Regions from separate parts of the Brevibacillus humidisoli genome, predicted to be linked through region 2. Evidence: riboswitches for the same ligand, from Rfam matches in the RefSeq annotation. Region 2 holds a riboswitch; the other holds the start of a gene.

Region 1 (4,214 bases), 1.3 Mb from region 2:
GACGCAGAGAAGCGGAATGACCAAGAGATGACGGTGGCTGATCTGATTGCGGTGTACGATAGCAGCCGCCAGAAGAATCACACCAAGGCCAATCCGCCTACTGCTGAGGACAAGACCTATCAGTGGAACGGCTTCGTAAAAGAGTTCCACGCCGATCCGCAGTCGAAGCAGTGGAAAAACAAGCTGGAAATCGCCGCCTTCCTCTGGCGGAAGGTACGGGATCGAAAAGGAGAGAAGCGGTACACGCCTGCTTTGCTGGAGGAGTTTAAGGATGAGATTGAGCAGTTTGCCAAGCCTGCCTCGGGAGGTAGCACAGATCAACGGATGCCGGAATAGAGTACAGGGAAAATACCCAAAAGGGAGGCTTAACCGGTTATGTATCCGTATCTAGGCTGGGTCAGGCAATGTGAAAACGTGCCGATCACATTTCCTCCCCAGCATCAGGACCGTCATCCGGGCATCGAAGCCATCATGGTGCCAAGACCCCTCTCGGACAACCCGCGTTATCAGGGAAGCGGGAAGCTGCAGGATAAAGTGGCGATCATTACCGGCGGGGACAGCGGGATTGGGCGGGCGGTGGCGATTGCGTTTGCCAAAGAAGGGGCTGACTCCGTGCTGGTCTACTACGATGAGCATGTGGATGCCACCGAGACCAGGCAGCGGGTGGAGCAGTATGGCCGCCGTTGTTTATTGATCGCCGGCGACATCCGGGATGAGCGGCTCTCCCAGTACACCGCACAGCAGACCCTGGAGACCTTCGGAAAGATCGACACGCTCGTCAACAATGTGGCGGTCCAATACCCTCAGGAGAGCATTCTGGACATCTCCGCCGAGCAGTTGCGAACGACATTTGAAGTGAACATCTTTTCATTCTTTTACATGACCAAGGCGGTGCTTCCTTATCTGCAGCCGAGAAGTACGATCATCAATACTGCTTCCGTCACCGCGTATGAAGGAAATACACAATTGCTCGACTACTCTACTACGCAAGGGGCTGTCGTCACGTTTACCCGTTCCTTGTCCGGCTCTCTCGTATCACAAGGGATTCGCGTGAATGGCGTGGCGCCGGGCCCGATCTGGACGCCCCTGATCCCCTCCAGTTTTTCCGCACAGCAGGTAGCGACCTTTGGCACGGAGACGCCGATGAAGCGTGCTGGACAGCCTTACGAGCTTGCTCCGGCCTATGTCTACCTGGCCTCTGAAGATTCCTCCTACGTGACGGGGCAGATCATCCACGTAAATGGCGGCACGATGACCAGCTCGTAGGGCGGGGCAGCTGAGCAGATTCACCGACTGGCTCAAGGATCGGAACTACCGACTGGTTCACAGATCGGGAACTACCGACTGGTTCACAGACCGAGAACTGGCTCACATACCGGGAACTGGCTCACATACCGGCACTACTGACTGACCCACGTACCGATACTACTGACCAGCTAGGTGCTGATACTGCTGGCAAGCTAGGTGCCGATGCTGCCGACCAGCAGACGTTGCGGCAACTGCTGATGCCGGTCGACAAAAAATCAGTTGACACAATTCGACAAGCAGGCTAGAATGAGTTCAATGTTACAACCGTATAAATAGTTTGCAATCTTTTCTTATCGAGAGAGGTTGAGGGACTGACCCGATGAAACCTCGGCAACCGGGCGCTTCGCCAGCGGTGCCAACTTCAGAGTGAATGTGTAATCATTCCGAAGATGAGAAGAATTGCTATCAATCCTGAACCGGATGACAGCCCTTCTCTCTTTTGTGAGTGAAGGGCTTTTTTGATGCGCGGGGGTGAGGAGGGCAGCGGCTGCGGCATTCGTATACAAACAAAACATAGTTATCCCATCGAGAAAATAGGGGTTGCACAAGGAGTGAAATGGTTGTGAGTACGTTTGATGAAGATTTGATCCTGCTGGGGGCGGAAGCGGAGCAGGCGGAGGATATCCTGAGCCGATTGGCCGCTCTGCTGCACAGCAGGGGGTATGTGAAGGACAGCTTCCGGGACGCAGTCGTGGAGCGGGAGAAGCTGCATCCGACCGGACTTCCCAGCGAAGGCGTCTATGTCGCCATCCCGCACGCTGATCCGGTTCACGTCAACCAGTCGGCGATAGCGGTTGCGACCCTGAAGGAACCAGTCTCTTTTTCCATGATGGGCAGCCCTGACGTTACCGTAGGCGTAAAGATCGTCGTCATGCTGGCGATCCACAAGCCGGAGGAACATCTGCAGCTGTTGCGCAACTTCATGAAGCTGTTTCAGGACAAAGAGCTGCTGCTGGGGATCAGCGAGGCCACGACCAGACAACGCGTGTACGAGCTGTTAGGCGGCGTCGTAAGCGCACAGACGGTGACCAAATAAGGACCATTGCCAAACGCAGGAAGATTACCAATAAGGATGGAGGAACGAAGATGAAAACAACGTTTAACGTATTGACGGTGTGTGGCTCGGGGACAGTCAGCTCCACGATGGTGGCCGAGAAGTTGAAAGAAGCGCTGGCCGAGAAGGGCTACAAGATCACCACGACGGAAGTGAAACCGCAGCAGGTGGAAAGTTACGCCGAGATGGGCAGCTATGACTTCATCGCCTACACCACCCCTGTACCGGAGAATCTAAGCATTCCCGCTATCAACGCCGTGGGATTCCTGACCGGTTTTGACGAGGAAGGGTTTTTGGAAGAAGTACTTAAAGTGATTGAGCAAATCAACGCATAACAGTTGAATACACCAAGGAGGAACCACCATGTTTTTGGAAACACTGAAGCAGATTTTTGACACGTTTGGCGCACAGATCTTCGTGCCGTTTATCATCTTCATCGTCGCCCTCTTTTTGAAGGTGCAGGTGAAAAAAGCGTTTTTCGCCGCGCTCTACGCCGGGATCGGTCTGCAAGGATTCACCCTGCTGTTGAATGCCTTTATCCCTGTTATTATGCCGGTTGTTCAGCAGATGGTAGAGAGCACTGGCGTGAAGCTGCCCGTCTTTGACATCGGCTGGCAGGCTACCGCCGTCGTCGCCTACTCAACCGAAGTGGGAATGATCTTCCTCGGTCTGGGAATCCTGCTGCAAATCGTGCTGTTCCTCGCTCGTTGGACCAACATCTTCCAACCAGGGGACCTGTGGAACAACTATTCGTACATGGTATGGGGTTCGATGATCTACCTGATCACCGACAGCATGGCACTGGCGATTGGCTGCATGATCGTATTGAACTTATACAGTCTTTTGTTCTCTGAAATGATTGCCAGACGCTGGTCTACTTACTTCAATTATCCTAACTGTACGATTGTCCAGCTCCACCACGTGGGGACTGTGCCGTTCGGAATCGGGATGAACTGGATTCTGGACAAGCTGGGTGCAGGCAAGATCAACCTCAGCCCCAGCGATTTGCAGAAAAAGCTCGGCTTCCTCGGGGAACCGATCGCGCTCGGTCTGCTGCTCGGCTTGTTCCTCGGCATCATGGGGAACCTGAAAGAACTGGGCACGCTTGCCTCCTGGGGCGAAATCGCTACTGTCGGTGTGGCTACTGCTGCTGTGATGGCGATTTTCCCGAAAGTATCCGGTATCTTTGCGCAAGCCTTCCTGCCGCTGACAGAGGCAGCCAAGAAAAAAGGAAAGCAGGGCAGCAAGTCCCGCGAGTGGTACCTCGGGGTTAACGACGCGGCCGGCTATGGTGAGGCTGCTACGCTGATCTCCGGTATCACGCTAATCCCGATCATGGTGCTGATGGCCCTGATCCTGCCTGGCAACGAAGTACTGCCTGTCGTTGACCTGATCGCGCTGCCATTCATGGTACAGGGATTGGTTGCGATCATGAACGGAAACATCTTTAAGGTGCTGGTCTCCGGGACGATCTGGTTCAGCCTGGGACTCTATCTGGCTACTTATACCGCACCGATCTTTACCCAGGTCGCGACAGAGGTAGGGGTAAGCATCCCTACCGGCGTGCTGCTGATCACCAGCTTTGGTATCCTGACCAAACCGATCGCTGGCCTGATCTTCCTCGCCTTCCTCTCCCAGTCGTGGCTGCTGATCGGCTTGGTGATTGCGATTTACGCGGTCTCGTACTTCTTGTTCAAGAAGAAGAAAGAAGCGTTCTACAGCTATATGGAGAATATGAACTCTCGCGCGGCGTAAAGCGTGTCGCGAGTGGAGAAACGTGCGATGGTTGTAAAGCGTGTTAAGATGTAAAGGCATGTTAAGATGCAAAGCGTGTGTAGGATGGAAAGCGTGT
Region 2 (4,214 bases):
CTCTAGTGGCGCATACTTCTTGAGCGCTTCTTCCAAATCAGGAATCAACCCGTCTTTTGAGCCTTCTACCACATAGCGGGCCAACCGCTCTTCTAGGCTCAGCGTAGAGGTCTCCACTTTCACCGTCTGCTTTTTCTGTCGGTAAAACTCGGTAAAGGAGGCCAATGTCTGATCATTGGTCTCAAACAGCAGGGCTTCCGCCAGCCTACGCTCGTCCTCTGGAATCGATGCGTATCGTTCCAGCTTTTCCGTGTTGACAATCGCGTAATCCAATCCAGCTCGCGTCGTATGGTAGAGGTAGACGGCATTCAGCACCTCCCGACCGGCCGGCGGCAGCCCAAATGACACGTTGCTGACGCCGAGGATTGTCTTGCACTCCGGCATCGCCTGTTTGATCAAGCGGATCCCCTCAACTGTCTCCAGTGCAGAACCGATGTACTGCTCATCCCCTGTACCCACCGGAAAGACCAGCGGATCAAAGATGATATCCTGTGGATGAACCCCGTAGCGATTGACCAACAGGTCGTAGGAGCGTTTGGCGACCTCCAGTTTTCGCTCCCGGGTAACCGCCATCCCCTGTTCGTCGATCGTCCCCACTACGACTGCCGCACCGTATGTGTGGATCAGCGGGACCACCTGGGCAAAGCGCTCCTCTCCATCCTCCAGGTTGATCGAGTTGATAATCGCTTTCCCTTGTGAATGCTTCAGCCCTAGCTCCAATACCTTGGCGTCAGTCGAGTCCAGCATCAGCGGAGCTTTTACTTTTTTTACCGCGTATTGCAGGAACTGCTCCATATCGGCGTATTCGTCCCGGTCGGGGTCGGCCAGACAGATGTCGATGATCTGGGCCCCGCGCTTCACTTGGGCACGCGCAATATCAGACGCTTCTTCGTACTTGCCGTCCGCTATCAGCTGGCGGAACTTTCGCGAGCCGATAACATTGGTACGCTCTCCAACCAACAGCGGCCGATTGTCTTCCTCCACATACACCACATCGATACCGGAGACAGCGCTGAGATGCGGGGCAGCCTGACCACGCGGTTTGTATCCCTTTAATGCCTCTGACAGCGCGCGGATATGTTCGGGAGTCGTTCCACAGCAGCCGCCAGCGACATTCAACCAGCCGCGTTCAGCGAAGGCAGCCATTTTGGCGGCCAATCCCTGCGGCGATTCATGATAGTGTCCGTCCTCATCGGGCAGTCCGGCATTGGGGTAACAACTGACGCCACACTGCGCCAACTGTGACAACGTACGCAAATGATCACGCATGAACTCGGGCCCTGTCGCGCAGTTCAACCCGATCGTGACCGGATTTAAGTGTTCGATGGAGATATAGAATGACTCAATATTCTGACCAGCCAGCGTCGTACCCATCGGCTCGATTGTACCGGAGATCATCACCGGCACTTCCCGCTCCAACTCGGCAAATGCCTGCCGAATCCCGATGCCTGCTGCCTTTACGTTTAAGGTGTCCTGCGCCGTCTCCAACAGGAGGACGTCAACACCTCCAAGGATCAAGCCCTTCGCCTGTCGGCAATACGCTTCGACCAACTCTTCAAAAGTGACACCACCAGTCAGCGAGAGGGTCTTGGTCGTCGGTCCCATCGAACCGGCGACGAAGCGCGGCCAGTCTGGCGTTGAGTAGGCTGCTGCCGCTTCCTGGGCAATCCTGGCAGCCGCGATATTGATCTCCATATCTTTCTCCTGCACGTCGTATTCTGCGAGAACCACATTGGTGGCGCCAAATGTGTTGGTCTCGATGATATCGGCACCCGCTTCCAGATACTTCTCGTGGATGTACCGGATCACGTCAGGACGAGTCAGGTTTAACAACTCATTGCACCCCTCGTATTCCTCTCCACCGAAGTCGGCCGCGCTGAGATTGGCCTGCTGAAGCATGGTCCCCATCGCTCCATCAAGGACCAGGATCTTTCGCTGTAGTTGTTCCGTAAATCGTGTCGGTTTCACCATCTCTACTCCTTTTCATGAGACTTGGCTCGTAGACGAATAAAAAAATCCTCTTCTTACGCAAATAAGAAGAGGATTCTTCGACAGAATGTCATCTATGATCAATCCTCTCTTATCTTTCAAAGCGTCCGCTTTGCTGGAATTGGCACCTGATGTTCGGTTGCCGAGGTTTCATAGGGCCAGTCCCTCCACCTCTCTGGATAAGAGAATACATCCATAATCTTTTCTTTTTCCGTATGTTACCATCTAAATGCGAGAGCCGTCAATAGCAAAATCTCCCTAGGATTGCAGATTGCAGCCTTTTTTCGTGGTTATGGTCAAACGCCCACAACAAGATAGGTGTTCATGTATAAACTGAAGCATACCGGAAAGGAGGATGAAGAAACAAAATGAGTACGTCATACTGCAGCGGCGGGATCTTTAACAACTGTTTTGCCCTGGTGCTGGTTCTGTTCATCCTGCTCGTCATCGTAGGGGAATCAAAAGACTGCTAATGTTGCGGAAAGAGCCTGACGCAGACTCAGGCTCTTTCCCGTCTCAGGTTGACCATGCCCCTCGTGACGGTTATGCTGATGGTAAAAGCAGAACCATCAGCCAAAAAGGAGTAGAGAAGATGTCCCTCCCCGACACAATGGACAGACAAACATTCCTGGACAGCCTGGAAGTCGTACAGTCGTTGAAACAAACCGACTTCGAGACCTATCAAGTGGTCAAGGAACGAGGTACGGAGCGTCATTATCTGATGTATTCCTTCTACCACATCAACCTGTCCGAAGGCGGGCGTCGCGACGATTACCGATACTTCCTGCCACTCGCATCCGATGACGTACTGGCAATCGTGCTGGGAGAACAGCCGTATGAGTATCCCGAGCACTGGAAGCGTCTCTATTATCGGACAGGTACGGATGATCGTATCCTCCCGTTTGATCCCAGCGAAAACTTCGACCGAGAAAGGGAACAGGAGGCAGAACGGGAGATGCTGGATGCCTTGCTTCGCTACAAACGGGAGTGGAAGCAGGCAGATGACAAGGAAGCATTGACCAAAAAGCTGTTCTCCCAATTGGCAGAGATCGAGAAGCGGCATTCCAACGAAAGTGATTCATCCGAGTAAGCCACAAGCGAGGGAGAGTTGCAACTCCCTTGCTTGTTCGCTATAATAAAGCAGATCAACCGCATTTGTCTCATGCTACATAGCTGACATCACGAGAGCAAACCAATCCACCTCTCGTCTCTTCGTTTTGCGGAGGCGGGAGGTTTTTCTCGTAGCCAAGAAAGGATGGTAGAAAGTAGTGAGTTACAAACAGCAAGTGGCAACAAGCCTTCATGCTGCGCTGCAGAAGTTGGAGATTGCCGACTTTTCCCTGGAAAAGCTGGAGGAGATGCTGGAAACACCGCCCAATCCGCAGATGGGCGATATCGCCTTTCCGTGTTTCCAATTGGCAAAAGTGCTGCGCAAAGCACCTCCACAGATAGCCGCAGAACTGGCCGGATTGGTCAAAAGCGACTACCTTGACAAAGTAGAAGCAGTCGGACCATACATGAACGTCTTCCTCAACCGTTCGTTGGTAACGGCCGAGGTGATCGGGACGATAGCGAAAGAAGGTTCATCCTACGGCAATCGCAGCATCGGCCAAGGGCGCAACGTACCGATCGACTTGTCTTCCCCCAACATCGCCAAGCCGTTCTCCATGGGCCACCTCCGCTCTACCGTGATCGGCAATGCGATTGCCAACATTTTGGAAAAACACGGCTACCGTCCTGTTCGCATCAACCATCTCGGTGACTGGGGTACCCAGTTTGGCAAGCTGATCGTCGCCTACAAACGGTGGGGAGACGAAGAGAAAGTAAGAGCGAAGCCGATCAAGGAACTGCTGTCGCTCTACATCAAGTTCCACGAAGAAGCGGAAAAAGATGAATCGCTGGAAGAACAAGGGCGGGAATGGTTCAAGCGCCTGGAAGACGGCGATGAAGAAGCAAGGCAATTGTGGCAGTGGTTCCGTGACGAATCGCTAAAGGAATTCATGAAGATTTATAAACTGCTCGGTGTATCGTTTGACTCTACGCACGGAGAAGCTTTTTACAACGACAAGATGGATCGGGTCGTACGGCTGCTTGAGGAAAAAGATCTGTTGGTGGAGTCTAATGGTGCGCTGGTGGTCAACCTGGATGAATACGAGATGCCTCCCTGTCTGATCAAGAAGTCGGACGGCGCCACCCTCTACGCTACTCGGGATCTGGCCGCCGCT

What was found. A riboswitch is a leader RNA that binds a small molecule or an ion and turns the genes downstream of it on or off. The one in region 2 is predicted to bind S-adenosylmethionine.
Region 1: it holds a riboswitch for S-adenosylmethionine, as region 2 does, so the genes downstream of both, LOK74_RS17695 (PTS sugar transporter subunit IIA) here and metH (methionine synthase) in region 2, are expected to answer to the same signal.

Annotation. Positions count from the first base shown of each region.
Region 1 covers NZ_CP087263.1:3,620,151-3,624,364, reverse strand. Annotated here, with positions in the region: gene LOK74_RS17705 (SAP domain-containing protein) at 1-336, shown strand, start outside; gene LOK74_RS17700 (SDR family oxidoreductase) at 376-1,266, shown strand; SAM riboswitch class I at 1,596-1,704, shown strand; gene LOK74_RS17695 (PTS sugar transporter subunit IIA) at 1,871-2,344, shown strand; gene LOK74_RS17690 (PTS sugar transporter subunit IIB) at 2,395-2,697, shown strand; gene LOK74_RS17685 (PTS galactitol transporter subunit IIC) at 2,726-4,117, shown strand.
Region 2 covers NZ_CP087263.1:2,271,447-2,275,660, forward strand. Annotated here, with positions in the region: gene metH (methionine synthase) at 1-1,971, opposite strand, end outside; SAM riboswitch class I at 2,078-2,175, opposite strand; gene LOK74_RS11310 (YjcZ family sporulation protein) at 2,358-2,462, shown strand; gene LOK74_RS11315 (hypothetical protein) at 2,582-3,079, shown strand; gene argS (arginine--tRNA ligase) at 3,258-4,214, shown strand, end outside.